3 regions of the Streptacidiphilus sp. PAMC 29251 genome follow, and region 2 is predicted to be linked to each of the others. Evidence: riboswitches for the same ligand, from Rfam matches in the RefSeq annotation. Region 2 holds a riboswitch; each other region holds the start of a gene.
The links. A riboswitch is a leader RNA that binds a small molecule or an ion and turns the genes downstream of it on or off. The one in region 2 is predicted to bind cobalamin.
Positions count from the first base shown of each region.

Region 1: it holds a riboswitch for cobalamin, as region 2 does, so the genes downstream of both, cobI (precorrin-2 C(20)-methyltransferase) here and ACXKR8_RS32275 (ribonucleoside-diphosphate reductase subunit alpha) in region 2, are expected to answer to the same signal.
Region 3: it holds a riboswitch for cobalamin, as region 2 does, so the genes downstream of both, ACXKR8_RS35990 (cobalamin biosynthesis protein) here and ACXKR8_RS32275 (ribonucleoside-diphosphate reductase subunit alpha) in region 2, are expected to answer to the same signal.

Region 1 covers NZ_CM135725.2:7,589,294-7,599,322, reverse strand. Annotated here, with positions in the region: partial or broken gene ACXKR8_RS35965 (cobyrinate a,c-diamide synthase) at 1-1,041, shown strand, start outside; gene ACXKR8_RS35960 (hypothetical protein) at 1,031-2,077, opposite strand; gene ACXKR8_RS35955 (ATP-binding protein) at 2,381-4,717, opposite strand; cobalamin riboswitch at 4,889-5,031, shown strand; gene cobI (precorrin-2 C(20)-methyltransferase) at 5,118-5,852, shown strand; gene cobM (precorrin-4 C(11)-methyltransferase) at 5,849-6,661, shown strand; gene cbiE (precorrin-6y C5,15-methyltransferase (decarboxylating) subunit CbiE) at 6,673-7,926, shown strand; gene cobJ (precorrin-3B C(17)-methyltransferase) at 7,923-9,620, shown strand; gene ACXKR8_RS35930 (precorrin-8X methylmutase) at 9,617-10,029, shown strand, end outside.
Region 2 covers NZ_CM135725.2:6,747,678-6,757,706, reverse strand. Annotated here, with positions in the region: gene ACXKR8_RS32310 (carbohydrate ABC transporter permease) at 1-304, shown strand, start outside; gene ACXKR8_RS32305 (glycoside hydrolase family 3 protein) at 369-1,946, shown strand; gene ACXKR8_RS32300 (GntR family transcriptional regulator) at 2,046-2,807, shown strand; gene ACXKR8_RS32295 (DUF3311 domain-containing protein) at 3,014-3,304, shown strand; gene mctP (monocarboxylate uptake permease MctP) at 3,301-4,896, shown strand; gene ACXKR8_RS32285 (histidine phosphatase family protein) at 5,026-5,790, shown strand; gene ACXKR8_RS32280 (hypothetical protein) at 5,800-6,588, opposite strand; cobalamin riboswitch at 6,753-6,879, shown strand; gene ACXKR8_RS32275 (ribonucleoside-diphosphate reductase subunit alpha) at 6,970-9,414, shown strand; gene ACXKR8_RS32270 (ribonucleotide-diphosphate reductase subunit beta) at 9,414-10,029, shown strand, end outside.
Region 3 covers NZ_CM135725.2:7,601,958-7,611,986, reverse strand. Annotated here, with positions in the region: gene ACXKR8_RS36005 (alpha/beta hydrolase family protein) at 22-1,170, opposite strand; gene ACXKR8_RS36000 (NAD(P)/FAD-dependent oxidoreductase) at 1,375-2,802, shown strand; gene ACXKR8_RS35995 (hypothetical protein) at 2,946-3,170, shown strand; cobalamin riboswitch at 3,259-3,388, shown strand; gene ACXKR8_RS35990 (cobalamin biosynthesis protein) at 3,514-4,476, shown strand; gene ACXKR8_RS35985 (cobyric acid synthase) at 4,473-5,993, shown strand; partial or broken gene cobN (cobaltochelatase subunit CobN) at 6,047-9,721, shown strand; gene ACXKR8_RS35975 (putative cobaltochelatase) at 9,718-10,029, shown strand, end outside.

The sequences.
Region 1 (10,029 bases), 840 kb from region 2:
TGGCGAAGCTGCTGCGGGCGCCGGTGGTACTGGTGGTGGACGCCTCCTCGCAGAGCCGCTCGGTGGCGGCACTGGTGCACGGCTTCGCCTCCTGGGATCCGGAGGTGCGGCTCGGCGGGGTGATCCTCAACCGGGTGGGCTCGGACCGGCACGAGGAGATGCTGCGAGAGGCCCTGGAGCAGGGCGGCGGGGTGCCGGTGCTGGGCGCGATCCGACGGCAGCCGGCGGTGGCGACACCGAGCCGGCACCTCGGACTGATCCCCGCCGTCGAACGTGACGCCGAAGCCGTGCGCGCGGTGCGGGAGATGGGCGAGCTGGTGCGAGCCGGGGTGGACCTGGACGCGCTGCTGGCGCTGGCCCGCAGCGCCCCTCCGCTGGCTGACGCCCCGTGGGATCCCGCGGCCGAGATTCGCCGCACACGGCGGCCCGGTGGGCGGCCGTCCGGTGGTGGCGCTGGCGTCGGGGGCCGCGTTCTCGTTCTCCTATGCCGAGAACGCCGAACTGCTGGCCGCCGCCGGGGCCGAGGTCGCGCCGTTCGACCCGCTGCGCGACGAGAAGCTGCCGGAGGGCACATCCGCGCTGGTCATCGGCGGCGGCTTCCCGGAGGTGTATGCGGCGCAGCTCTCCGCCAACGGCGCGCTGCGGGAGTCGGTACGGGCGCTCGCCGCCTCCGGCGCGCCGCTGCTGGCGGAGTGCGCCGGTCTGCTCTACCTCGCGCGCTCCCTGGACGGGGCGCCGATGTGCGGGGTGCTGGACGCGGAGGCCCGGATGACCGAGCGACTGACGCTGGGCTACCGCGAGGCGGTGGCGCTGTCCGACAGCCCGCTCGCCGTCGCCGGGACCCGGCTGAACGGGCATGAGTTCCACCGCACGGTGATCGACCCCGGCGCGGGCTCTGCGGCTGCCTGGGGCTGGCGCGGCCCGTCCGGACCCAGCACCGAGGGCTTCACCGCCCCCGGCCTGCACGCCTCGTACCTGCATCTGCACTGGGCCGGCGCACCGCAGATCGCCACCCGACTCCTGCGACAGCTCAGCGGTTGATCCGGCGGAGCTGCTCGCGGCCGTGGGCGCGCAGCAGGAACGGCAGCCGGTAGCGCTGCGCCCCGGCGCCGTAGGGCACCAGCACCGAGCTGCGGATCAGGCCGACCCAGGCCTGCTCCAGCGCGTACGCGGCGAGGTCGGGGTCGGCGCAGGCCTGCTGCGCCTCGGCCAGGTCGAAGCCGACCGGGACCGAGGAGAGCCGGGCCCAGAGCAGCCGTTCGGCGTCCGTGCACAGATCGTGGCTCCACTCGGCGGCCGCGCGCAGGGTGCGGTGCGGCAGATAGCGGCCGCTGCTGGCGGCCCGGTCCGGGGGAAGCGGCACCGGGCCCAGCGCCAGCAGCCCGGCCGGGCGGGACACCTCGGACATCAGCTGACGCGGGCTCAGCTCGGTGAGACGTCCGGCGGCGAGTTCGATGGCCAGCGGGTTGCGGTCCAGCAGGTGGCACAGCGGCAGCGCGTCCAGGTGCTCCAACCCGCTGCGGGCGAAGGCCGGGGCGCCGAACTGGCGGGCCCGGGTGCAGAGCAGGGCGGTGGCCGGGCCCTCGGCGAGCGGCTCCAGGCGCTGGATCCGCTCGTAGCGGGAGCCGGTGGTGGTGCGGCCGACCGCGAGCACCACCAGCTCGGGGCAGGTGTCGATGAGGTACTCGATGATCGCGGCGCCCCGGCCCTGGAGCCGTTCGCAGCCGTCCAGGACCAGCAGGGTGGGCTCGGTGGCCAGGTGCTGGGCGAGCGAGCCGAGCTCGGATCCGCCGTCCCTGACGTGCACGTCCAGGACATAGCCGAGAGTGCTGGCGAAGAGTTCGGGGGCGAGCAGACCGCTGAGGTCGACGGTGCTCACCCGGCACGGGCGCAGCGCCGGGGCGACGGCGGCGGCCGCGGCGGCGAGCCGGGACTTGCCGACCCCGGCCGGGCCGGTCAGCGCGACCAGCCGCTGCCCGAACAGGGCACGGCTCAGCGCGGCGAGTTCACGCCCTCGGCCGAGCAGGGCGTCATCGGTGGGGCAGGCTTCGGAGGGGACGACTGCTTCGATGCTCATGGGCGGCGTCCTGGCGCTGGTCGGAGTCGATGGGGCCGGCCGCGGCACCCTCATGCTTCCAGTGGAACCGGGGGAGCCCCTGCTGAAACTGCGGATGCCGCGGCGGACGCTTGGGCCGCCCCCCGTTACCGTGACCAGAAACCCTTGCGGACTCCCTGCTGTACGGCGTCGGTGCGGCCTGGCGTGATCTCAGACTCGCCCTGCGACAGGGGGCCCGGCATCGGTAACGGAACGATTCGGGTATACCTAGTTCTGCGAAGGTACGTACCTACAACGTGCCCGCTGTGCTGTCGAAATGACGACTCAGGCGTTGCGCTGGGAGCGGGCGACCACCGCGGTGATCTCGGCGCGCGAGGAGGCGCCGAGCTTGGCCAGGATGTGCTCGACATGGGCGTCGGCGGTACGCTTGGAGATCACCAGCAGCTCGGCGACCTCGCGGTTCGACAGCCCCTTCGCGACCAGGTGGGCGACCTCCCGCTCGCGGCGGGTGAGCATGTCCGCACCGGTCGGGGGCTGTTCCTGACGGGGCGCGGGCAGCAGCAGGTCGGCGTCGGTGAGGGCCGACTCGATCACCAGCTCCAGGTCGACTCCGGCGCCCAGCCGGACCCCTGCCTCGAACTCCTCGTCGCCCACGGCGTCCCGCGCGCTCTGCTCGACCACCTGGTGCACCCCGCGCATCTCCCGGACGCCGCTGAGCGGCAGGCCCGAGCGCTTCCAGCAGGTCTGGGCCGCACCCAGCAGCCAGGCGCCCCTGCCGTGCCGCCCGGACCGCACCGCGAGCCAGCCGAGCACCTCCAGGGCGTAGGCGATGCCGGTGGGCTCCCCCAACTCGGCCTTGGCGGCCAGGGCTTCCCTCGCGCTCACGGCGCAGTCGGTGCTCTCGCCCTCGTTGTAGAGACTAAGGGCCCGCCCCACCAGCAGATAGCCCCGCATCCAGCACTCGGCCGGGGCGTCGGCCAGGGCGGCCAACTGCTGGTCGTAGGCGGCGGTGGCCGCGCTCCACTTCCCGGCGAGCAGCCGGCTGAGGCCGAGGTGCATCATCATCAGCGCCTCGGCGGTGGGATCCGTGCCGAACTCGATGTGGGCGGCGATCTGCTGGGAGTGGTACTGGACCGCGTCATGGTCGCCGCGCCAGCCGGCCGACTGCGCCAGGAAGTGGTGGGCGTGGGTGCGCAGCCGGTTGTCGTCCAGCGCCTCGGCGATCGCCAGTGCCTCGTTGAGGCCGGCCAGGGCGGTGTCGTGGTCGCCCCGGAAGAGGGAGAGATTGGCACCCCAGCTGAGCGCCAGCGAGCGGGCCGCCGTGGGCTCGGGCTGGACGGCGAGGGCGCGGTCCAGCCAGAGCCGGCCCTCGGCGAGCAGCCCGGAGCAGACCCAGAACTCCCACAGCTCGGTGGTGAGGGCCAGGGCGCTGTCGGGGGCCTCGGCGCTGTTGGCGATGCAGAAGTCCACGGCCGCACGGAGGTTCTCGATCTCCATCAGCAGCCCACGGAAAAAGGGCAGTTGATCATCAGTCAGAAAGTCCGCCCGGAAGTCCCGGACCGCCCTGCGGTAGTGGTCCAGGTGCCGGGCCCGGACCGCGCACTCCTCGCCGGCCTTCGCCAGCCACTCGCCGCCGTACTCGCGGATGGTGTCCAGCAGGCGGTAACGGGTGCCGCCGGACGATTCGTCGACTCGTAGCACCACCGACTTGTCGACAAGTCCGATCAGGTGCTCCACCACCGCCTCGGAGCGCAGCTCCCCGCCCGCGCAGACCTGCTCCACCGCGGCGAGGTCGAAGCTCCCGGCGAAGACCGAGAGCCGGGCCCAGAGCAGCCGCTCCTCGGGCGTGCACAGCTCATGGCTCCAGCCGATGGTGGTCCTTAGCGTCTGGTGCCGGGGCAGCAGCGCGCGCCGACCGCCGGTCAGCAGCCGGAAGCGGTCCTCCAGCCGCGCCGCCAGCTGCTCCAGCGGGATCGCCCGCAGCCGCACCGTCGCCAGCTCGATCGCCAGCGGGATCCCGTCCAGTCGGCGGCAGAGCGCCAGCACATCGTCGCGGTTGTCCCCGGTGAGCCGGAATCCGGGCAGGACGGCCGCCGCGCGCTGGGCGAACAGGGCCACCGCTCCCCCGCCGTCGGCCTCCTCCGGCTCGACCGGCAGCGGTGGGATCACCAGGGTGTGCTCGCCCGGGACGTCCAGCGGCTGACGGCTGGTGCTGAGGATGCTCACTCCGGGCGCGTCCCGGAGCAGCAGGTCGGCGAGCATGGCGCAGGCGTCGACCAGGTGCTCGCAGGTGTCCAGCAGCAGCAGGATCGAGCGGTCGGCCAGGTAGTCGGTGAGGAAGTCCAGCGGCGGCCGGACCGTCTGGTCGATGAGGCCGAGCGCCACACACACCGCCCGGGGCAGCAGCTCGGCGTCCTTGAGGCCGGAGAGCTCGACCAGGAACACCCCGTCGTGGTAACGGTCCTGGTGCCGCTCGCGCAGCCGGGCCGCGGTGCGCAGCGCTATCCGGGTCTTGCCGACGCCGCCGGGGCCGGTCAGGGTGACCATCCGCGCCTGTACCAGCAGCCTTTCCACGGATGCCAGTTCGACCCCGCGTCCGACAAAGCTGGTGACCTCGGCCGGGAGATCGCCGGCCCGCCTGCCCTGGACGCCTAAGGTCATGCCCACCTCACACGCATCGCCGGTACTCACCGTTCCGATCGTATCGGGACTGTCCCGCTCCGCGCCGGTGATCAGCAAGAACAGTTCCGCGGGGACCGGAGTGACGTGGGTCATCCCACAGGCCGCCGGGCCCGCTCCCGGTTGACTGGCCACCAGCGGGCATGGTGGGATTTCGAGGCCTGATACGGCGGCAATGATGAGGAAGTCCGGTGCGAATCCGGCGCGGTCCCGCCACTGTCACCGGGCGGCGCGCCCACCGCATCGGGCGCGGTCGTCCGCGAGCCAGGAACTCTGGCCGCCGTCACCACGACACGGGGCGCGGACCCCGAGTGAGGACTGCCCCCATGCGCTGCCGCGCCGTTGTGCCCTTCTGCCTGCGCGCCGTCCGATGACGCCGCCCATGGACGCGTTGCGTCTGGTCGGGGTGGGCATGGGCCCGGGTGACCCCGAGCTGGTCACCGTCAAGGCGGTGCGGATCCTGCGCGAGGCCGCGGTGATCGTCGTCCCGGTGCTGGACACCGGGGAGACCGGGCGGGCCGAGGCCACCGTGCTGCAGCACACCGAGCCCGGCGCCAAGGTCGAGCGGATCGTCTTCGCCCTCAACGAGCGCCAGGACACGGCCAGGCGCGAGGCCGCCTGGGACGCCGCCGGCGCCCGCGTCGCCGAGCTGCTGCGGGAGCACGGCAGCGTCGCCTTCGCGACCATCGGCGACCCCAATGTCTACTCCACCTTCACCTACCTCGCGCAGACCCTGGTCCCGCTGCTGCCGGGGCTGGTGGTGGAGACCGTCCCCGGCATCACCGCCATGCAGGACCTGGCCGCGCGCAGCGGCACCGTGCTGGCCGAGGGCACCGAGCCGCTCACCCTGGTCCCGGTCACCGCGGGCTCCGACGTGCTGCGGGACGCCCTGGCCGGGCCCGGCACGGTCGTCGCCTACAAGTTCGGACGGCTGGCGGCGCAGGTCACCGAGGCGCTGCGGGAGACCGGCCGGGACGGCAGCGCGGTCTGGGGCTCCGCGCTGGGCCTGCCGGACGAGCGGATCCGCCCGGCCGGGCATCCGCTGGACGGCCCGCTCCCCTACCTCTCGACCCTGATCGCACCCGCGACCCGTACCCGCCGTGGAGGCAAGCTGTGAGCGATCGACCTGTCGGCAAAGTGACCTTCGTGGGCGCCGGGCCCGGCGCCGCCGACCTGCTGACGTTCCGTGCGGCCCGGGCGATCGCCGAGGCCGACACGGTGATCTGGGCCGCCAGCCTGGTCCAGGCCGAGGTGCTGGAGCACGCCCGCGCGGACGCCGAGATCCTGGACTCCTCGCTGATCCCGATGGAGGACGTGCTCGCGGTCTACGTCCGGGCCGCCGCGGAGGGCCGGAAGGTCGCCAGGATCCACTCCGGCGACCCCTCGCTCTGGGGCGCGGTGCAGGAGCAGTTGGACCGCTGCCGGGAGCTGGGCCTGGACACCGAGATCGTCCCCGGGGTCTCCTCGTTCGCCGCCGTCGCCGCCATCGCGCAGCGGGAGCTGACCATTCCCGAGGTGGCCCAGAGCGTCATCCTGACCCGGCTCGGCGGCGGCAAGACGCCGATGCCGCCCGGCGAGGAGGTGCGGGACTTCGCCCGGCACGGCACCACCATGGCGATCTTCCTCTCCGCCGCCAGGAGCAAGCAGTTGGTCGAGGAGCTGACGGCGGGCGGCTATCCGCCGGAAACCCCGGTGATCATCGCCTACCAGGCCACCTGGCCGGACGAGCTGGTGCTGGAAGGGACGCTGGAGACGCTGGAGGCCACCGTCAAGGAGCACCGGCTGTGGAAGCACACCCTGTTCCTGGTCGGCCCGGCGCTCGCCGCGACCGGCACCCGCTCGCACCTCTACCACCCCGGCCACTTCCACGGCTTCCGCCGCGCGGACCCGGCCGCGCGGCGCGCCCTGCGCGGCACGCCGCAGTGACGTCCGGCGCAGTGACGTCCGGCGCACGGATCATTGTGCTGGGTGCGGCACTGGCTCCGGACCATCGCGCGCTGGTCGACGGGGCCGCGCTGGTGCTGGGCGCGCAGCGGCATCTGGATACCGCGGGGGTGAAGGACGAGCGCGCGGTGGTGCTGGGACCGCTGGCCCCCGCGCTGGACCGGGTGGCCGCGGCGACCGGCCGGGTGCTGGTGCTGGCCTCCGGCGACCCCGGGTTCTTCGGCATCGTCCGGGCCCTCGCCGAGCGCTTCGGCCCCGACGCCCTGGACGTGCGGCCGGGGGTGAGCAGCATCGCCGAGGCCTTCGCCAGGCTCGGGCTGCCCTGGGACGACGCCGTGGTCGTCAGCGCCCACGGCCGCGACCCGCGGACCGCGTTCAATGTCTGCCGGGCGCAGCGCAAGGTCGCCGTGCTGACCGCGCCCGGCGCGGGTCCGGCCGAGATCGGCGCGGCGCTGCTGGCGATGCCGGGGGTGGAGCGGCGACTGGTGGTCGCCACCGACCTGGGCGGCGCCGGTGAGTCGGTGCAGCAGGTGACCCCGGCTCAGGCCGCCGCCCGGGACTGGCCGGGAGTGCAGGTGGTGCTCTGCCTGGGCCCGGGCGCAGCCCTCGGCCCGATGCGGTCGCTGGCCGGACCCGCCCGGCCCGCCGAGAGCGGCTGGGGCCTGCCCGAGGACGCCTTCGACCACCGCGACTCGCTGGTCACCAAGGCCGAGATCCGCGCCCTGGCCCTGGCCAGGCTCGGGCCCCGACCGGGCGAACTGGTCTGGGACATCGGCGCCGGCAGCGGCTCGGTGGCCGTGGAGTGCGCCCGGCTGGGCGCCGCCGTGGTCGCCGTGGAGCGGGCCGAGGACGGCGCCGACCGGGTCCGCGCCAACGCCGCCGCGCACGGGGTGGACGTGGCCGTGGTCCACGGCAGCGCCCCGCAGGCGCTGGACGGTCTGCCGGACCCTGACGCCGTCTTCGTCGGCGGCGGAGCCGATCTGCCCGCCATCGTCACCGCCTGCGCCGAGCGGGCCCGGCGGACGGTGGTGGTGACCCTGGTCGCCCTGGACCGGGTGCCCGGCGTGCGGGCGGCGCTGCTCGCGGCCGGCTTCAGCGCCGAGGGCGTGCAGCTCCAGGTGTCCCGGCTGGCCCCGCTGCCGGGCGAGATCTCCCGACTGGCCGCCATCAACCCCGTTTTTGTGCTCTGGGGCACCAGAATCAATCTGGGCACCGGAGTTGACCCAACGTCAGGAGCACTCACGTGATCGGCCTGATCGCCGCCACCGCCGCCGGCCGCCGGGCCGCCGTCGACCTCGCCGAAGCCCTCGGGGGCTGCGTCCTCTACGAGGAGGGGTCGGTCGCGGCCTCGATCGATCGCGCCTGGGAGGAGTGCGGGCAGTTGGTCTGCTTCCTCGCCACGGGTGCGACCGTGCGCCTGGTGGCCCCGCTGCTGGCGGACAAGCGCAACGACCCCGGCGTGGTCTGCGTGGACGAGGGACGCCGCTTCGCGGTCGGGCTGCTCGGCGGCCACGGCGGCGGCGCCAACGCGCTGGCCGCGGCGGTCGGCGCGGCGCTGGGGGCCGTCCCGGTGGTGACCACCGCGACGGACGCCACCGGCGTGCCGGGCCTGGACACCCTGGGCTGGCACACGGAGGGCGAGGTCGCCGCCGTCAGCCGGGCCCTGCTGGACGGCGAGCCGGTCCGACTGGTCGCGGACGCGACCTACCCGCTGCCCGCGCTGCCGCGGAACCTCAGCGCGGACGCACCGGCGGACGCACCCGCGGTCGTCATCAGCGACCGCGTCCAGGGCGAGCAGGCCTCCCCCACGGTGACCCTGCGTCCGCGCAACCTGGTGGTCGGCGTCGGTGCGAGCCGGGGTGCGTCGGCCGAGGAAGTCATCGGCCTGATCGAGGCAGCGCTGGCCGACGCCGGGCTCAGCCGACACTCCGTCAACTACCTGGCCACGGTGGATGCCAAGGCCGAGGAGCCCGGGCTGCTGGCAGCCGCCCTCGCGCTGGGTGTCGAGCTGGTCGCCTACCCGGCCGAGCAGTTGGCCGCGATCACCGTGCCCAACCCCTCCCCAGCGCCCATGGCCGCCGTCGGCACCGCGAGCGTGGCCGAGGCGGCGGCGCTGGCGGGCGGCGGCGAACTCCTGGTCCCCAAGCGCAAGTCGGCGCCGGAGGGCCGGGCCGCGATGGCCACCGTGGCGATCGTCCGCAGGGCGCCGCGCGGGCGGCTGGCCGTGGTCGGCCTGGGCCCGGGGGCGCGCGATCTGCTCACCCCGCGGGCCAGCGAGGAACTGCGCCGGGCCTCGATCATCGTCGGCCTGGACCAGTACGTTGACCAGATCCGCGATCTGCTGCGGCCTGGCACCAGGATCGAGGAGACCGGCCTCGGCGCGGAGGAGGCCAGGGCCCGTAGCGCGGTCCAACTCGCCGAGCAGGGGCACGCGGTGGCGCTGATCGGCAGTGGCGACGCCGGCGTCTACGCGATGGCCTCCCCGGCGCTGGCCGAGGCGGGCCCCGACATCGACGTGGTCGGCGTCCCCGGCGTCACCGCCGCACTGGCGGCCTCCTCGCTGCTGGGCGCGCCGCTGGGCCACGACCATGTGTCGATCAGCCTGTCCGACCTGCACACCCCCTGGGAGGTGATCGAGCGCCGGGTCCGGGCCGCCGCCGAGGCCGATCTGGTGGTCACCTTCTACAACCCGCGCAGCCGGGGCCGCGACTGGCAGCTGCCCAAGGCGCTCAGCCTGCTGGCCGAGCACCGCGAGCCGTCCACCCCGGTCGGCGTCGCGCACGCGATCTCCCGTCCGGACGAGTGGCACACCGTCACCTCGCTGGCCGAACTGGACGTCACCACGGTCGACATGACGACCGTGGTGGTGGTCGGCAACACCGCCAGCCGCGAAGTCGCCGGACGCATGGTCACCCCGCGCGGTTACCGGTGGCAGGCATGAGCGCCCGTCAGGTGCACCCGATCGAGCGCGAGTCCTACCGCCGGCTGCGCTCCCGGCTGGACACCGCTCACCTGCCGCCGCTGACCCGGGCGGTGGCCGAGCGGGTGATCCACTCCAGCGCCGACCTCTCCTACCTCGACGATCTGGTGATCGCCGACGAGGCCGTGCTGCGCACCGCCGCCGAGGCGCTGGCAGCCGGAGCGCCGCTGGTCGCGGACGTGGAGATGGTCGCCGCCGGGATCACCGCACGGCGGGCGCTGTGCCGGGTCCGCGAGGCCAAGGGCGATCCGGCCACCGGGCTCACCCGCTCCGCCGCCGCCGTGCGGATGGCGCTGGCCGAGGTCGGCCCCGGGGCGGTCTGGGTGATCGGCTGCGCCCCGACCGCACTGGAGGAACTGCTGCTGCTGGA
Region 2 (10,029 bases):
CCGCTGGGGCGCCTTCTTCCGGGTGATCCTGCCGCTGACCGTGCCCGGCCTGATCACCACCGGCGTCTACAGCTGGATCCAGGCCTGGAACGAGTTCGTCCTCGCCAACACCTTCCTCAGCAGCACCAGCCACCACACCGCGATGGTCTGGCTGACGTTCTACTCCACCACTCCCACCCACGGTGCCGACTACGGCTCTCAGATGGCCGGCGCGCTGATGGTGTCACTGCCCGTGATCATCATCTTTGTCTTCCTCCAGAAGCGCCTCTCCTCCGGCCTCACCGCCGGTGCGGTCAAGGGCTGAACCACCGTCGGTCCCCGTCCGCACCTGATCCGCGCCGCACTCTGAGAAACGCTAGGAAGGAACCATGACGAATCCCGGCCAGGACACCGTCCAACTCCTCGCAGACGCCGGAGCGGTGCTCCAGCCGGGCTTCACCGGCCTCACCGCCCCGGAGTGGGTGCGGCGGCGCCTGGAGTCGGGCGAGCTCGGCGGTGTCGCCCTCTACGGGCGCAACATCGCCGGCCGCGACCAGGTCGCCGCGCTCACCTCGGCGATGTACGCGCTCAACCCGGACCTGCTGATCGCCACCGACGAGGAGGGCGGCGACGTCACCCGCCTCGAGGTGATGACCGGCTCCTCGTACCCGGGCAACCTCGCCCTCGGCGCGGTGGACGACATCGGACTCACCGAGAGCGTCGCCCGCTCGATCGGCATCGACCTGGCCGCGGCCGGGATCAACCTGAACTACGCGCCGGACGCGGACGTCAACTCCAACCCGGACAACCCGGTGATCGGCGTCCGCTCCTTCGGCGGCGACGGCGAGCTGGCGGCCCGCCACACCGCGGCGTACGTCCGGGGGCTGCAGTCGGCCGGCGTGGCCGCCTGCGCCAAGCACTTCCCCGGGCACGGCGACACCGCCGCCGACACCCATCTGGGGCTGCCCAGGATCGACATGCCGCTGGACCTGTTCGGCGCGCACCTGGCCCCGTTCCGGGCCGCGGTCGCCGCGGGCGCCAAGTCGATCATGACCGCGCACATCCTCTTCCCGGCGTACGACACCGACCTGCCGGCCACCATGTCCCGGGCGATCCTCACCGACCTGCTCCGCAAGGACCTCGGCTACGACGGCCTGATCGTCACCGACGGCATCGAGATGGGCGCCATCTCCGGCACCCACGGCATCGCCGAGGGCACCGTCAAGGCCATCGCCGGCGGCGCCGACACCATCTGCGTCGGCGGCGGCCTGCAGGACGAGGCCACCTTCCTCTACCTGCGGGACGCCCTGCTCTGGGCGGTCCGCGAGGGCCGGGTCGGCGAGGAGCGGCTGCACGAGGCCGCCGAGCGCAACCGGGCGGTGGCCCGCTGGTCCGCCGGGGTACGGGCGCAGGCCGCCGCCACCGTGGAGCCCGGCATCGGCCTCACCGCCGCCCGCCGCGCGCTGCGGATCCGCGGCGACCTCCGCCCGATGGAGGGCATCCCGCACGTGGTCGAGTTCTCCCCGGCCGCCAATTTCGCGGTCGGCGGCGAGACCGCCTGGGGCCTGTCGGGACCGCTCGCCGACCTGATCCCCGGCACCACCGTCACCAGGGTGGACGCACCGTCCTCGACGCTGCAGAGCGCCGGACTGCTGAACACCTCCGTGGACGACTCCGAGGGCCGGGTGGACACCGTCCCGCTGCTCGGCGCGGCCGTCGGACGTCCGCTCGTCATCGTGGTGCGCGACCTGCACCGCTACTCCTGGATGAAGCGCGCCGCACTGGAGTTGACGACCGCACGCCCTGACGCGGTGGTGGTCGAGATCGGCGCGGCGCACGGCCTGGAGGAGACCTTCGCAGGCCGCGGCGTCACCGTCCTGACGACCTACGGCGGGGCCAGGGTGTGCGGCGTCGCCGCCGCCGAGGCACTCGCCGGAGCGACCTCGGGAGCCATCAGGGTCGCCTGACGGCCTGTCCGCAATCGCTCGGCATGCCACCATGAGTGCCGCAGGAGTACTGAGATGCCGGTGAGAGCCGAGGAACAGGAACAGGGAGTGGGAACGGCGATGACGACCGAAGGGGGTCCCGACGTGGAATCGGCCGGGGAGGGTACCGTCACCGCACGCGTCCCCAAGTACTACCGGCTCAAGCGACACCTGCTGCAGATCACGCAGACCCAGGCGCCCGGCACCCCGGTACCGCCCGAGCGCACCCTCGCCCTGGAGTTCGAGACCTCCCGCACGACGGTCCGCCAGGCGCTGCAGGAGCTGGTCGTCGAGGGCCGGCTCGAGCGGATCCAGGGCAAGGGCACCTTTGTCGCCAAGCCCAAGGTGTCCCAGGCGCTGCAGCTCACCTCGTACACCGAGGACATGCGGGCGCAGGGCCTGGAGCCCACCTCGCGGCTGCTGGAGGTCGGCTACATCACCGCCGACGACCGGCTGGCCGCGCTGCTCGACATCCGCCCCGGCGGCCGGGTGCTCCGGGTGGAGCGGCTCCGGCTCGCCAACGGCGACCCGATGGCGATCGAGGCGGCCCACCTCTCGGCCAAGCGCTTCCCGGCGCTGCGCCGCAACCTGGTGAAGTACAACTCGCTCTACTCCGCGCTGAGCGAGGTCTACGGCGTGCACGTGGCCGAGGCCGAGGAGACCATCGAGACCTCGCTGGCCACCCCGCTGGAGGCCGGACAGCTGGGCACCGACGTCGGGCTGCCGATGCTGCTGCTCTCCCGGCACTCCTTCGACGCCGCGGGCGAGCCGGTGGAGTGGGTCCGCTCGGTCTACCGCGGCGACCGGTACAAGTTCACCGCGCGGCTGCGCCGTCCGGACTGACCGGCCGTCAACCGTCCTCTGCAGCTGGACCGGTGCCCCGATCGCGATCCGCGGTCGGGGCACAGTTGTTCGGGTACGTTCCGCGCTCCCGTGCGCCGTAGGCTCACTCCACGATCCCGGTGATTCCTGTATCCACACGTGACGTGAGCCCGACAACGGCTTAGATTCCAGGGGTCCGTCGTCCGCCAGCCCCCGGAGCCGCATCCATGGCCGAAACAGCACCGCCCCCCGCCCCCTCCGCGCCGGCCCGCCCGCCCCTGGTCACGCCCACCAGGATCGCCTGCGCGCTCCTGCTGGCGGCGCCCTTCGTGGCCCTGCTCTGGGTCGGCTCCTACTCCCGGCTCGACCCGGCCTTCCTCGGCATCCCCTTCTTCTACTGGTACCAGCTGGCCTGGGTGGTGGTCTCCGCGGTCTTCACCGGGGGCGCCTACCTGCTGATCCGGCGCGAGGAGAAGCAGCGCGCCGCGCATGCCGCCCAGGGCGGTGAGCCGGTGTGAACGCCGTCAGCTTCACCGTCTTCCTGCTCTTCTTCCTGGCCGTCACCGGCATCGGCTTCTTCGCCGCCCGCTGGCGCCGCCCCGACAACGCCCTGCACCTGGACGAGTGGGGCCTCGGCGGACGCGGCTTCGGCACCATCGTCAGCTGGTTCCTGCTCGGCGGCGACCTCTACACGGCGTACACCTTCATCGCCGTCCCCGCGCTGATCTACGGCGTGGGCGCGGCCGGCTTCTACGCCGTCCCGTACACGATCGTCGCCTGGCCGCTGGTGTTCCTGTTCCTGCCCCGGCTCTGGTCGGTGGCCCGGGCCCGCGGCTATGTCACCCTGGCCGACTTCGCCCGGGGCCGCTACGGCTCCCGCTACCTGGCCTTGGCCGTGGCGCTGACCGGCATCCTCGCCACCATGCCGTACATCGCGCTGCAACTGGTCGGGATCCAGGCGGTGCTGGACACCATGGGGGTGGGCGGCTCCAGCGGCTGGGCCAAGGACCTGCCGCTGCTGATCGCCTTCGCGGTACTGGCCGCGTACACCTACTCCTCCGGGCTGCGGGCCCCGGCACTGATCGCCTTCGTCAAGGACACCCTGGTCTACATCGTGGTGATCGTGGCGGTGATCTACATCCCGATCCGGCTCGGCGGCTACGGCCATGTCTTCCACGACGCCGCCGCCTCGCTGGCGCAGACCAGCCCGGCCACCGGCAAGCCCAAGGGCTCGCTGATCCCAGGCCCCAAGGCGCAGTGGTCGTACGCGACGCTGGCGCTGGGCTCGGCGATGGCGCTGTTCATGTACCCGCACTCGGCGACCGGGGTGCTGGCCGCCAAGGACCGCAACACGATCCGCCGCAACCTGGCGATCCTGCCGGCCTACTCGCTGATGCTCGGGCTGCTCTCGCTGCTGGGCTTCATGGCGCTGGCGGCCGGCGTCGGCAAGGGCGTCAAGGGCTACAACGCCCAGCTCGCCGTGCCGCAGCTGTTCCAGCAGATGTTCCCGTCCTGGTTCGCCGGGGTGGCCTTCGCGGCGATCGGGATCGGCGCGCTGGTGCCGGCCGCGATCATGTCCATCGCGGCGGCCAACCTGTTCACCCGGAACATCTACCGGGAGTTCTTCCGCCCGGCCGCGACCCCGGCGCAGGAGACCAGGGTCGCCAAGATCGTGTCGCTGCTGGTGAAGCTGGGCGCGCTGGGCTTCGTGCTGGGCATCGACAAGCAGTTCTCGATCAATCTGCAGCTGCTCGGCGGGATCTGGATCCTGCAGACCTTCCCGGCCATCGTCAGCGGGCTGTTCTCGCGCTGGTTCCACCACTGGGCCCTGCTGGCCGGCTGGGCCGCCGGGATGGCCTACGGCACCTACGAGGCCTACGGCATCGCCGCACCCGGCAAACCCGGCTCCCACTTCGGCGGCAGCGCCGCCAACATCCCCGGCATCGGCCAGATCGGCTACATCGGCGTCACCGCCTTCGTCCTCAACCTCGCCGTCGCCGCCGTGCTCACCCTGGCCCTGCGCGCCGCCAAGGTGTCCGCCCTCCCCGACGAGACCACCCCCACCGACTACCTCACCGCCACCGCGCCCCTCCCGGCCCTCACGCCGTAGGGGGCTCGCGCCCCTCGCTCCCTGACGCACCACCTTTGCGCCCCCCTGACGGGCCGCCGCTCCCGCACACTGGAAGCGGCGGCCCGTACGCACCTCCGCGCCGGGCCGGACGACCCGCAGGGGGAACCCGTGGAGCTCACCGACCATCACCAGCGCAGCCAGCCCGCACCCGTCCCACCGCCGCCGCACACCGCCCTCCCACGCCCGCTCTCGCTGACCGTCACCCGGCACGGCCAGAGCACCGCCAACGCCGCCTTCGCCGCCGCCGAGGCGGCCGGCGCGCTGGACACGGGCATCACCTGCCGCGACGCGGACCTCAGCCTGACCACCCTGGGCCGGGACCAGGCCACCGCGCTGGGCCGCAGGCTGGCCGCCCGTACCGACGGGCCGCTGCCGCAGAGCCTCTGGGTCTCCCCCTACCTGCGGGCCCAGGAGACCGCCGAGCTGGTGGTCGCCGAGATCGACCGGGCCGGGCTGCCGCTGCCCTCGGTCCGCACCGACGAGCGGCTGCGGGACCGCGAGCTGGGCGTCCTGGAGATGGTCACCAAGGCCGCGATCGAGCTGTACCACCCGGCCGAGGCGGCCCGCCGCCGGCTGCTCGGCGAGCTGCGCTGGCGCCCGCCCGGCGGCGAGTCGCTGGCGGACGTCGCCCTGCGCTGCCGCAGCCTGCTCCGCGACCTCTACGAGGTCGAGGAGTCCCGCCGGGTGCTGCTGGTGGCCCACGACGCGGTGGTGCTGATGCTCCGCCACATCCTGGACGACCTGGACGAGGCGGCGATCCTCGCCGTGGACCGCGCGGGCGCGGTCGGCAACGCCTCGATCACCCGCTGGTCCCGCACCCCGTCCGGGCAGCTCGCCCTGGACTGCTACAACACCACCACCCACCTGGACTAGCCGTTGCGGCTAGTCACTGCTGCGGCGGCGCGAGAGCCGGACCAGGCCCGCGCCGCCGACCAGGGAGAGCAGCGCGGTGCCGGCGGCCGCCACGGTGGCCGCCGGGGCCCCGGTCTCCGCCAGCTGCGGCCGCTGCGGCCCGGTGCTCGGGCGGGGGTGCGGACGGGGCTGCGGACGGGGCCGGTGGGCCACCCGGAACAGGTGCGGGTCGGAGACCCCCACCGGCAGCGGCACGGTCTGCCCCTCCAGCAGCACCGGCTCGTAGCCGATCGCCAGGGTCAGCCACTGCCCGGTCGGCGCGCCGGTGGCGAACCGCATCCGCAGCGGCACCGTGGTCCGCGCCCCGGCCGGCAGGGTCAGCCCCTTGGCCGGTCCGGCCAGCCCCATCAGCACCCCGTTCTCGGCGACCATGGCCGACCCGTGCCAGCCGGCCTTGCCGCCCCTCCCCGCCTTCGCCTTCCACTGCAGCCGGACGTCGCCCTGGCGCAGCGGCCTGTTCCGGGCCCCGAACACCAGCACCGGGCGGACCGCCGCGCAGCGGGCCCCGGTGCTGTTCCCCGCCTTGAGCCCGAACCGGGACCAGGACCCGCCGACGTAGTAGACCTTGTGCAGCTTGTCGAACCTCAGCGCCAATGGCGGCTTCCGGAGGTTGGTGGCGTTCTTCCCGCAGATCTTCACCTGTGGCGCCGCGGCGGCGGAGACCGCCTCCGCCGTCCCGGCCGTGCCCAGCACCAGCAGCAGCCCCGCCGCCGCCCCGGCCCCGATCCCCCGCCGCACAGCCGTTCCCAGCACCGTCATCCGGTCCCGCCTCGCTCCCGCTCGCGCCGGGGAGCCTGACGCCCCCGCGACTACCCCCCGAATCTGACACACCGCCAGATGTCCCGCCTTCCGGCAGCGCTGGAGGGGTGACTCCGCGCACTCGCGACACTACATGTAGGGGTGCTTTCCAGAAGCACCCCTACATGTATGCTCGTTCTCGCTGTCCATGCAGGGGAACCCGGTGCGATTCCGGGACTGCCCCGCAGCGGTGAGCGGGTTGCTTCGTATGCGCCCGCGAGTCCGAGTACCTGCGGACAGCTCTCCCCGGCATGCCCCGGGGGGCGACGCACGTCCGGGCCTCGCGGGTGGGCCGGGGACGCGTTCCGTGCTGCGCTCCGCGCAGCGACGTCACGCTTCCTCATGCCTCCGGCAGCGGCCCGCAGCCGACCGGCCGCCAACGAGGAGCGCACAGTGACGATCACCGAGACCGCAGCAGCGACGACGACAGTCGCGCACCAGGGCGAGGGCCCGTTGGCGCCGGACAGCCCCGTCGTCCCCGACTCCCCCGGCACCGCGCTGCTGCGCACCCTCACCGAGCGCTCCCCCGACCTCACTGAGGTGGACCCCGGCCGGGTCGCCGCCGCCGCCCTGCGCGGCCGCAGCTCCATCGCCGACTACTCCGAGCTGCGCGGCCTGGCCATCGAGGCCTCCGCCGCGCTGATCGCCGAGGACCCGCAGTACTCCCGGCTGGCCGCCCGGCTGCTGGCCGAGGAGATCCGCGAGGAGGCATCGGGACAGGGCGCCACCTGCTTCGCCGCCTCCATCGCGGTCGGCCACCGCGAGGGCCTGATCGGCGACACCACCGCCGCCTTCGTGGCCGCCCACGCCGAGGCGCTGGACGCGGTGGTCGACTTCACCGCCGACGACCGCTTCGAGTACTTCGGCCTGCGCACGGTCTACTCCCGCTACCTGCTGCGCCACCCGATCACCCGTCAGGTGATCGAGACCCCGCAGCACTTCCTGCTCCGCGTCGCCTGCGGCCTCCAGGTCGGGGACGGTACGGAGTCCGTCGCCGAGGTGGCCGAGCTGTACCGGCTGATGAGCCGTCTCGAGTACCTGCCCTCCTCCCCCACCCTGTTCAACTCCGGCACCCGGCACCCGCAGATGTCCTCCTGCTACCTGCTGGACTCCCCGCTGGACGAGCTGGACTCGATCTACGAGCGCTACGCCCAGATCGCCCGGCTCAGCAAGCACGCCGGCGGCATCGGCCTCTCCTACAGCCGGATCCGCTCCCGGGGCAGCCTGATCCGCGGCACCAACGGCCAGTCCAACGGCATCGTGCCGTTCCTGCGCACCCTCGACTCCTCGGTCGCCGCGGTGAACCAGGGCGGCCGCCGCAAGGGCGCGGCCTGCGTCTACCTGGAGACCTGGCACGCGGACGTCGAGGAGTTCCTGGAACTGCGCGACAGCACCGGCGAGGAGGCCCGCCGCACCCACAACCTGAACCTGGCGCACTGGGTCCCGGACGAGTTCATGCGCCGGGTGGACGCCGACACCGAGTGGTCGCTGTTCTCCCCGGGCGACGTCCCCGAGCTGGTGGACCTGTGGGGCGCCGAGTTCGACGCCGCCTACGCCAAGGCCGAGGCGGCCGGGCTGGCCATCCGCACCCTCCCGGCCCGGGCCCTCTACGCCCGGATGATGCGCACCCTGGCGCAGACCGGCAACGGCTGGATGACCTTCAAGGACGCCTCCAACCGCGCCGCCAACCAGACCGCGCTGCCGGGCCGCACGGTCCACTCCTCCAACCTCTGCACCGAGATCCTGGAGGTGACCAACGACGGCGAGACCGCGGTCTGCAACCTCGGCTCGGTCAACCTGGGCGCCCATGTGCTGCCGTCCGGCGAGATGGACTGGGAGCGGATCGACTCCACCGTCCGCACCGCGGTGACCTTCCTGGACCGGGTGGTGGACATCAACTTCTACCCGACCCCCGAGGCCGGGGTGTCCAACGCCCGCTGGCGTCCGGTCGGCCTGGGCGTGATGGGCCTGCAGGACGTCTTCTTCAAGCTCCGGCTCGACTTCGACTCCGCCGAGGCCAGGGCGCTGTCCACGCAGATCTCCGAGCGGATCATGCTCGCCGCCTACGAGACCAGCTGCGACCTGGCCGAGCGGCTGGGCCGGCACGAGGCCTACGAGGAGACCCGCGCCGCCCGCGGCCAGCTCCACATCGACCACTTCAAGACCACCCCGGTCTGGGCCGACCGCTGGGACGCCCTCCGCGCCCGGGTCGCCGAGACCGGTCTGCGCAACTCGCTGCTGCTCGCCATCGCGCCGACGGCGACCATCGCCTCCATCGCTGGTGTCTATGAGTGCATCGAGCCGCAGGTCTCCAACCTCTTCAAGCGGGAGACCCTGAGCGGGGAGTTCCTGCAGGTCAACCCGTACCTGGTGGCCGACCTCAAGGCCCGCGGGCTGTGGAACCCGGCCACCCGGGAGTCGCTGCGCGCCGCCAACGGCTCGGCCCTGGAGATCCCCGGCCTGCCGTCCGACCTGGCCTCGCTCTACCGCACCGCCTGGGAGCTGCCGCAGCGCGCGCTGATCGACCTGGCCGCGGCCCGGATGCCCTACCTGGACCAGAGCCAGTCGCTGAACCTGTTCCTGGCCTCGCCCACCATCGGCAAGCTCAGCTCGATGTACGCGTACGCCTGGAAGGTCGGCCTGAAGACCACCTACTACCTGCGCTCCCGCCCGGCCACCCGGATCGCCCGGGCGGCGGCGGCAGCACCCGTCATCCCCGTTGTCGAGGACGAAGCAGTGATCGCCTGCTCGCTCGAGAACCCCGAGTCCTGCGAGGCCTGCCAGTAATGAGCACCACCCCCGAGAAGCTCCAAACTCCTGAAAAGAATCTCCTGGACCCGGGCTTCGAGCTGACGCTCCGTCCGATGCGCTACCCCGACTTCTACGAGCACTACCGCAACGCGATCAAGAACACCTGGACCGTGGAGGAGGTCGACCTCGCCTCCGACGTCGCCGACCTGGCCAAGCTCAGCGCGGACGAGAAGCACATGCTGGGCCGGCTGGTGGCGTTCTTCGCCACCGGCGACTCGATCGTGTCCAACAACCTGGTGCTGACCCTCTACAAGCACATCAACTCGCCCGAGGCCCGGCTCTACCTGTCCCGCCAGCTGTTCGAGGAGGCCGTGCACGTCCAGTTCTACCTGACCCTGCTGGACACCTACCTCCCGGACCCGGAGGACCGCAACGCGGCCTTCGCCGCGGTGGAGAACATCCCCTCCATCCGGGAGAAGGCCCAGTTCTGCTTCCGCTGGATGGACCAAGTGGAGAAGCTGGACAGCCTGCAGACCAAGGCCGACCGGCGCCGCTTCCTGCTCAATCTGATCTGCTTCGCGGCCTGCATCGAGGGCCTGTTCTTCTACGGCGCCTTCGCCTATGTGTACTGGTTCCGCTCGCGCGGCCTGC
Region 3 (10,029 bases), 850 kb from region 2:
CCCGGAATGGTGACGGGAGGGTCACAGGAGGGGGGTGAGGAACCTGCGCAGGCTTTCCTCGTAGCGGCCCGGGTCGGCGTTCCAGAGCGCCTCGTGCTCGGCGTCGCCGAATTCCTCGTAGGTCACGAGATCATCACGGCTCCGGGCGAGCCGGCGCGCGGGGCCGACCGGGGCGACGGTGTCCTCGGCGCTGTGGAGCAGCAGCACCGGGGCGCGGAGGTCCGCGCCGAGCGCGATCCGGTCCGGCTCGGCCGGGTCGACCCCGGAGCGGCCCTGGGCCGCCCGCACGCCCAGCTCGGCCAGCAGGGCCGGCACGCCCCGCCGGGTGGCCCTGCGGCGGACCGTCCCGCGCCAGTCCAGCACCGGGGAGTCCAGCACCAGACCGGAGATGGCCGCCCGGTGCGCGGAGCGGGTGGCGGCCCGCAGCGCCATGGTCGCGCCGACGGACCAGCCGAGCAGCACGATCCGCCGGGCGCCGCCCTCCTCGGCGAACCCGATCGCCGCCTCGACGTCGCGCCATTCGCTGTCGCCGAGGTGGCTGAGGCCGTCCGGCGAGCGCGGGGCGCCCTCGTCGTTGCGGTAGGTCACCGCCAGCACCGGGACCTTCAGCCGGTCCAGCAGCGGCAGCAGCGGCAGCACCTGGCGGCGGTCCAGGCTGCCGTGGACCGCGATCACGCACAGGCTGCGGGCGCCGGGCAGGAACCAGGCCGGCATCGGGCCGAGCTCCCCGGCGATGTCGATCTCGGAGAACGGCAGGCCGAGGGCGGTGAGCGGGTCTCCGGTGAGCAGTTGCGGGGTGATCCGGACGCTGGTGCCGACCGCCGGCCGGGTGTCGCCGGCGGTCCCGGTGGACCCCGGTGCGGCGGCTTCCAGGCGGCGGGTGACGGTCTGCGCGGTGGTGCCGAGCACCTCGCCGACGACGGCGTGCCCGCCGGCCCACTCCAGGCCGTAGCGGCCGGGGTTCTGGGTCTCCCGGGAGCGGGTCAGCTCGACCCGGTCCGCGGCGACCGCGTGCACCCGCAGGCCGCCCGCCGCGGCGGGCGCGGCGCCGCCGGGGCGCACCGAGTAGTCGGAGACCACCCGTCCGGCGACCAGGGCCGCCGCGCCGGTCCCCACGGCGAGGGCGCCGGCCCCCACGGCGGCGGCGGTCGCGCTTCTTCCCCAGCCCATGTCGCTCCCCACGGTTGCTCCCACACCAGGCCACTGCCCGCTCCACCCCATCCCAATGCCGCCGGGGCCGGTGCGCCAGTGGTGCGCGGCCATCCGGACGGGGTGTACGACTCGGCCGGCCGCACCTGACACAGTGGGCATTGCCGCTGGTCCGGGGCGTGGGTAGCGTGCCGGGCACCATTCCCGGCTCGGAAGCAGGTCCCCGTGGGCACGACCGCCACCGCCAACGGCAGTGTCTCGTTCTGGTACTCGGCCATCGGACTCCCCACCCCACGCCCCGCTCTGGACGGCTCGGCCGAGGCCGACGTCTGCATCGTCGGCGGCGGCTACACCGGTCTGTGGACCGCGTACTACCTGAAGCAGGCCGACCCCGGGCTCCGGGTCACCGTCCTGGAGCAGCGCTTCTGCGGCTACGGCGCGTCCGGCCGCAACGGCGGCTGGCTCTACAACGGCTTCGCCGGGCGCGGGGCCTTCGCCCGCAGCTACGGGAAGCCGGGCGCGATCGCGATGCAGCAGGCGATGAACGGCTCGGTGGACGAGGTGATCGCGGTCTGCGCGGCCGAGGGCATCGACGCGGACATCGTCAAGGGCGGAGTGATGGAGGTCGCCAGGACCCCGGCCCAGCTGGAGCGGCTCAAGGCCTACGTCGAGAACGAGCACTCCTTCGGCGAGACCGACCAGCTGCTGCTGAGCCCGGCCGAGGCGGCCGAGCGGATCACGGTGGCGGGGACCCTCGGCGGCAGCTGGACCCCGCACGGGGCCAGGATCCAGCCGGCCAAGCTGGTCCGCGGGCTGGCCCGGGTGGTCGAGGCGATGGGGGTCACCGTCCACGAGGGCACCACGGTCACCGAGATCGTGCCGGGCGGCTCGGGGGCGCCGGCCAAGGCGGTGACCGCGCGGGGCACCGTGTCGGCCCGGTTCGTGCTGCGGGCCACCGAGGGCTTCACCGCGGCGCTGCGCGGCGAGAAGCGGTCCTGGCTGCCGATGAACTCCTCGATGGTGGTCACCGAGCCGCTGCCGCCCGCGTTCTGGGAGGCGGTGGGCTGGGACGGGCGGGAAACCCTGGGCGACATGGCGCATGCCTACATGTACGCGCAGCGGACCGCGGACGACCGGATCGCGCTGGGCGGGCGCGGCGTCCCGTACCGCTTCGGGTCGCGGACCGACAACGACGGGACGACGCCGCAGCAGACCGTCGACCAGCTGCGGCAGATCGTCATGGACTTCTTCCCGGCGGCGGGGTCCCTGGCTGGTGACGTGCGGATCGACCACGCCTGGTCCGGGGTGCTCGGGGTGCCCAGGGACTGGTGTTCGACCGTGGACCTGGACCGGACCACCGGGCTCGGCCTGGCCGGCGGCTATGTCGGCAGCGGCGTCACCACCACCAACCTGGCCGCGCGGACCCTGCGCGACCTGGTGCTGCGGGAGCTGGGCAGCGGCGGTGACACCGAACTGACCGGGCTGCCCTGGGTCGGGCACCGGGTCCGGGCCTGGGAGCCCGAGCCGCTGCGCTGGATCGGCGTCCACGGCATGTACGCCGCCTACTACGCGGCGGACCGGCAGGAGCGGGGCGGGCGGGCCGGCGCCTCGCCGATCGCCAAGGTCGCGGATGTGATCTCCGGGCGGCACTGAGGCGGGTGCTGCGGGGCGGCACTGACTCTGCGGAGTCGGCCCGGGACGCTCCGAGATGCGGATCAGGCAGCTTTGGCGGACGCTGGAAGCCGGGGGGAAGCCGGTATTCGGAAGACCGCAGCACTCGACACCTTGGGGTGCCCATGCCTGTCCTTCTGTGCCTGATCACCGCTCCACTCGGCCTCGCCGTCCTGCTCGGCATGTCCTGGTTCGAGGACCATGTCCTGCGCCCGCCCACCAGCCCGGCCGACCGGGTGGTGCGACACGAGAAGTCGGTGGAACTGCTGCGGGTCGTCCGCGCTCCGCTGCAGCTCCCTGCCGCCGCCTCCCCGCCCGCGCTGCCGCAGAGCAACGACTCCGCAGCCTGAGCAGGTCCGGCCCGGCTGCCCTGAGCTGTGTTGACGGTCGGTCCGGCGGCGTGGTGGGATCGAGCGCAAAGCTGTTCGGAGGCATCGAGAGGAAGTCCGGTGACGGAGGGAGCACCCTCCTAGTCCGGCGCGGTCCCGCCACTGTCACCGGGGAGCGTCCCCGGCGTTCTGAGGAATCAGAGCGCCGGGGACGCGTCGATCCGGGAGCCAGGAGACTCTCGCCCCCGGTTCGTCGATCCAGGGCGCGGACCCTGAGTGAGGACATCCACGCCATGCGCGCTGCCCTGCCGCCACCACCTCCCGGTGCCGTCCCCTTCCCTGCGCAGCCACCCCGCTGACCGCCGTGCGCGCAAGCGCGGGCGCAGGCGCCACAGCACTCGGTCTGGTTCTCGGCCACGCCGCCGACGCCGCCTTCGGCGATCCCCGGCGCGGGCATCCGGTGGCTGGATTCGGACGTTCGGCGGGCGCCGCGGAGCGGCTGCTCTGGCGGGACCGCCGGGACGCCGGGGCACTGTTCACCGCGCTCTGCGTGGGGACGGTGGCCGCCGCCGCGACCGTGGCCGACCGTACTGCCGCCCGCTCCGGCACCGGGCGGCTGCTGCTCACCGCCGCCGCGACCTGGACCGTGCTCGGCGGCGCCTCGCTGGTGCGCGAGGCCCGCACCATCGGCGCCTCGCTGGAGGGCGGGGACCTGGCGGCAGCCCGGGAGCGGTTGCCGTATCTCTGCGGGCGTGATCCGCGTGAGCTGACCGAGCAGGAGGTCGCCCGCGCGGTGGTCGAGTCGGTGGCCGAGAACACGGCGGACGCGGTGGTGAACGCCCTGGTCTGGGGCGCGGTCGCGGGCGTGCCCGGGCTGCTGGTCTTCCGTGCGGTGAACACCCTGGACGCCATGGTCGGCCACCGCTCGCCGCGTTATCTGCGCTTCGGCTGGGCCTCGGCCCGGCTGGACGACGTGGCCGGCTGGCCCGGCGCGCGGCTGACCGCGCTGCTGACCGTCGCCGCGGCCGCCGCCGGGGGGCGGCGGAGCGGCGACGCCTGGCGGGTGTGGCGGCGGGACGCTCCCGCCCACCCGAGCCCCAACGCGGGGCAGGCCGAGGCGGCCTTCGCGGGGGCGCTGGGGGTGCGGCTGGGGGGAACCCTTCGCTATGGCACCCAGGTGCAGCACCGGGCGGTGCTGGGGGCGGAGTTGCGTCCGGTGGCAGTGGGGGACATCGAACGGGCGTGCGTACTGTCGCGGCGGGTCGGGTTGTCGGCGGTCGTCGCCACGGCCGGGCTGAGCCTGCTACTGCGAAGGGGACGGCGATGAAGGGCGCACTGCGGGGGTCGCTGCGGGGGTCGCTGCTGGTCGCGGGGACCACCTCGGACGCCGGAAAGAGCGTGGTCACCGCCGGGATCTGCCGCTGGCTGGCCCGGCAGGGGGTCGCCGTCGCACCGTTCAAGGCGCAGAACATGTCGCTGAACTCCTTCGTCACCACCGACGGCGCCGAGATCGGCCGGGCGCAGGCCATGCAGGCGGCGGCGGCCGGGGTGGAGCCCGCGGCGGCGATGAACCCGGTGCTGCTCAAGCCGGGGGCGGACGGCCGCAGTCAGGTGGTGGTGCTGGGGCAGGCGGTGGCCGAGGTCGGCGCGCTGGACTATCGCGAGCGCAAGCCCGCGCTGCTGCGGATCGCCCTGGACTGCCTGGCCGACCTGCGCGAACGCTATGACGTGGTGGTCTGCGAGGGGGCCGGCTCCCCCGCCGAGATCAACCTGCGCGACCGGGACATCGCCAACATGGGCCTGGCGGTGGCGGCTTCACTGCCGGTGGTGGTGGTCGGCGACATCGACCGCGGCGGCGTCTTCGCCGCCATGTACGGGACGCTGGCGCTGCTGTCGGCCGAGGACCAGCGCCACCTCTCCGGCTGGATCGTCAATAAGTTCCGTGGCGACGTCCGGCTGCTGAAGCCGGGTCTGGACATGCTGGAGCAGCTGACGCACCGTCCGTCGCTGGGGGTGCTGCCGATGCTGCAGGGGCTGTGGCTGGACGCCGAGGATTCGCTGGACCTGGCCGGTCTGGTGGACCGGGCCCCGAGCGGGGCCGCGGTCGGCGGCGAGGTGCTGCGGGTGTCGGTGGTGCGGCTGCCGCGGCTGTCCAACTTCACCGATATCGACGCGCTGGCGCAGGAACCCGGTGTGCTGGTGCGCTGGGCGACCCGTCCGGAGGAGCTGGCGGACGCCGACCTGGTCGTCCTGCCGGGGACCAGGGCCACCGTGGCCGACCTGGCCTGGCTCCGGGAGCGCGGGCTGGACGCGGCGCTGGCCCGGCGGGCCGCCGAGGGGCGCCCGGTGCTGGGGGTCTGCGGCGGCTACCAGATGCTGGCCCGGAGCATCACCGACGAGGTGGAGTCGCGGGCGGGCACGGTGGCCGGGCTCGGGCTGCTGCCGGTGCGGGTGGAGTTCGCGCTGGCCAAGACGCTGGCGCGGCCGGTGGGTTCGGCCTACGGGGAGACCGTGGCCGGCTATGAGATCCACCACGGCGTGGCGACCGTGGAGGGTGGGCAGAGCTTCCTTGACGGGTGCCGGGAGGGGGCGGTCTGGGGGACGACCTGGCACGGGGCGCTGGAGAACGACGGCTTTCGGCGGGCCTTCCTGCGCGAGGTGGCCGGGCTGGCCGGGCGGGACTTCGTCCCCGCGGCCGAGACCTGCTTCGCCGCCGCGCGGGAGGAACGTCTTGACCGGCTGGGGGATCTGATCGAGGAACACGCGGACACCGCGGCGCTGCTGCGGCTGATCGAGGGCGGCGTGCCGGCCGGGCTGCCGTTCGTACCACCGGGTGCGCCATGAGCGACGACATGAACATCTCTGCATCCGACACTACTTCTGGAGGGCCCGTCCCCATGGACGACGCAACACAGTCCGAGGCGGCGACGGTGCTGCTGCTGTCCACCGCCGACACCGATCTGCTCGCGGCCCGCGCCTCGGGCGCGGACTACCGGATCGGCAACCCGACCCGGGTCGAGGTCGGCGAAGAGCTTCGCGGACTTGTCGACGGCGCGGACGTGGTGGTCGTGCGCCTGCTCGGCGGGCGGCGCGCCTGGGAGGACGGGCTGGCGCAGATCGCCGCCTCCGGGGTGCCGACCGTGCTGCTCGGCGGTGAGTCGGTGCCGGACGCGGAGCTGATGGGGATGTCCTCGGTCCCGGCCGGGGTGGTCGCCGAGGCGCTGACCTACCTGGTGGAGGGCGGTTCGGCGAACCTGGCCGAGCTGGCCAACTTCCTCTCCGACACGGTGCTGATGAACGGCGCGGGCTTCGCCGCCGCCACGCCGATGCCGCAGTACGGAGTCAGCGGGGCACGGGCGTTCGAGGCCGGACGGCCGACCGTGGGGGTGCTGTTCTACCGGGCGCACGAACTGTCCGGGAACACCGCCTTTGTCGACACGCTGTGCGAGGCGATCGAGGCCCGCGGCGGCAATGCGCTGCCGGTCTTCTGCGGCTCGCTGCGCGGGGCCGACGCCGAGTTGTTCGCGCTGTTGGGGCGCTGCGACACGGTGGTGGCCACGGTGCTGGCCTCCGGCGGGACGGTCGCGGCCGATGCCTCGGCCGGAGGGGCCGAGGAGGCCTGGGACATCGGCGCGCTGGCCGAGTTGGACGTCCCGGTGCTGCAGGGGCTGTGCCTGACCTCGACCAGGGCCGCCTGGGAGGCGTCCGACGCGGCGCTGTCGCCGATGGACGCGGCGATGCAGGTGGCGATCCCGGAGTTCGACGGGCGGCTGATCACCGTGCCCTTCTCCTTCAAGGAGCTGGGCGCGGACGGCATCCCGGTCTACGCCGCCGACCCGGAGCGGGCCGGCCGGGTGGCTGGAATCGCACTGCGGCATGCGGCGCTGAAAGCACAAGCCCAATGCCGAGAAGAAGATCGCCATCGTCTTCACCGCCTACCCCACCAAGCACTCCAGGGTCGGCAACGCGGTCGGTCTGGACACGCCCGCCTCGGCGGTGCGGCTGCTGGACTCGCTGCGCGAGGCCGGCTACGCGGTCTCCGACTATCCGTCAGGTGGCGATGAACTGATTCATCGACTCATCGCCGCGGGCGGCCATGACGTCGAGTGGCTGACCGAGGAGCAGTTGCGGGCCGCGCCCGCGCGGGTGCCGCTGGCCGACTACCAGCAGTGGTTCGCCACGCTGGAGCCGGAGTTGCGGGACGGCATCCTGCAGCACTGGGGTGAGCCGCCCGGCAGCCTGTATGTCGACAACGGCGACATCGTGCTGGCGGCGCTGCAGTTCGGCCACGTCATGCTGATGATCCAGCCGCCGCGCGGCTTCGGCGAGAACCCGATCGCCATCTACCACGACCCCGACCTGCCGCCCTCGCACCACTACCTGGCCGCCTACCGCTGGCTGGAGCAGTCCTGGGGCGCCGACGCCGTGGTCCACCTGGGCAAGCACGGGACGATGGAGTGGCTGCCCGGCAAGGGCCTGGGCCTGTCGGCAGGCTGCGCCCCGGACGCGGTGCTGGGCGAACTGCCGCTGGTCTACCCGTTCATCGTCAACGACCCGGGCGAGGGCACCCAGGCCAAGCGGCGCGGACACGCGACCATCGTGGACCACCTGGTGCCGCCGATGGCCCGCGCCGACACCTATGGCGACCTGGCCAAGCTGGAACAGCTGCTGGACGAGTACGCCCTGGTCAAGGACCTGGACCCGACCAAGTCCCCGGCCGTCCGGGCCCAGATCTGGACCCTGGTCAAGGCCGCCGAGCTGCACCATGACCTGCACGTCGACGACCAGCCGGACGAGGAGGCCTTCGACGAGTTCGTGATGCACATCGACGGCTACCTCTGCGAGATCAAGGACGTGCAGATCCGCGACGGACTGCACATCCTCGGCGGCGGCCCGGTGGACGAGGCCCGGGTCAACCTGGTGCTGGCAGTGCTGCGGGCGGCGCAGATCTGGGGCGGTAAGGCCGACGCCCTGCCGGGCCTGCGGGCCGCGCTGGCAGCGGAGTTCGGGCTGGTCGAGAAGGAGCTGCTGAGCGAGCCCGGCGCCCCGCTGAAGGTGCCGGTGGAGCTGACCGCGCTGGTGAACGGGCCGGCCCGGAGCGCGGCCGACGCGGTGGACCTGCTGGAGCAGCTGTGCCGCCGGCTGGCCGAGGGCATGGAGGCGGCAGGCTGGTCCGCGGCGGCGGCAAAGCCGCTGGTGGCCGAGGTGTTGGGGCGTCACAACCCGGACGCGGTGGCCGTGTTGAGGTTCGCCGCCGAGGAGGTGGTGCCCCGGCTGGCCCGGACCACGGACGAGCTGACCCACATCCTCCGTGCGCTGCGCGGCGGTTACGTCCCGGCCGGGCCCTCCGGGTCGCCCACCCGCGGGCTGGTGAACGTGCTGCCGACCGGACGGAACTTCTACTCGGTCGACCCCAAGGCCATTCCCTCCCGGCTGAGTTGGGAGGTCGGGCAGGCGCTGGCGGACTCGCTGGTGGCCCGCTACCTGGCCGACACCGGCGCCTACCCGCGCTCGGTGGCCTGACCGTGTGGGGCACCTCCTGCATGCGCACCCAGGGCGACGACATCGCCGAGATCCTGGCGCTGCTGGGCTGCCGTCCGGTCTGGGACGACGCCTCGCGCCGGGTGACCGGCTTCGAGGTGGTCCCGGCGGACGAACTCGGCCGCCCCCGGGTGGATGTGACGGTCCGTATCTCCGGGTTCTTCCGGGACGCCTTCCCGCATGTGGTGGCGCTGCTGGACGACGCGGTGCAGGCGGTCGCGGCGCTGGACGAGCCCGAGGACGTCAACTACGTCCGGGCCCATGTGGAGGCGGACGCCGCCGAGCACGGCGACCGGCGCCGGGCCACCGCACGGATCTTCGGTTCCAAGCCGGGCGCCTACGGCGCGGGCCTGCTGCCGCTGATCGACGCCCGCAACTGGCGCTCGGACGCGGACCTGGCCGAGGTCTACGCGGTCTGGGGCGGCTACGCCTACGGCCGCGGCCTGGACGGGCGCGCGGCGCGCGGGGACATGGAGCAGGCGTTCCGGCGGATCTCGGTGGCGGCGAAGAACGTCGACACCCGGGAGCACGACATTGTCGACGCCGACGACTACTTCCAGTACCACGGCGGAATGGTGGCGATGGTCCGGCACCTGACCGGCGCCTCGCCCGAGGCCTATGTCGGCGACAGCGCCACGCCCGACCAGGTCAAGACCCGCACCCTGGGCGAGGAGACGCACCGGGTCTTCCGGGCCCGGGTGGTCAACCCGCGCTGGATGGCGGCGATGCGCCGGCACGGCTACAAGGGCGCCTTCGAGATGGCCGCGACCGTGGACTACCTCTTCGGCTACGACGCCACGGCGGGTGTCGTCGACGACTGGATGTACGAGAAGCTCGCGTCGGAGTACGTCTTCAACCCGGAGAACCGCGAGTTCATGAAGCAGTCCAACCCCTGGGCGCTGCGCGGGGTGACCGAGCGGCTGCTGGAGGCCGCCGAACGGCAGCTGTGGGCCGAGCCGAACCAGGACACCCTGGACCAGCTCCGCGCCACCTACCTGGAGCTCGAAGGCGACCTGGAGGGGAACTCATGAGCGCCCACTACCCGTTTTCCGCGATCGTCGGCATGGACGACCTACGGCTGGCACTGCTGCTGAACTCAGTGTCACCGCAGGTCGGCGGGGTGCTGGTGCGCGGCGAGAAGGGCACCGCGAAGTCGACCATGGTGCGGGCCCTGGCCGGGCTGCTGCCGTCCATCGCCGTGGTCGAGGGCTGCAGGTTCGCCTGCGACCCGGCCGGACCCGACGCGCAGTGCCCGGACGGGCCGCACGACCTGTCGGTGGTCCAGGAGCGGCCGACCCGGCTGGTGGAGCTGCCGGTCGGGGTTTCCGAGGACCGAATC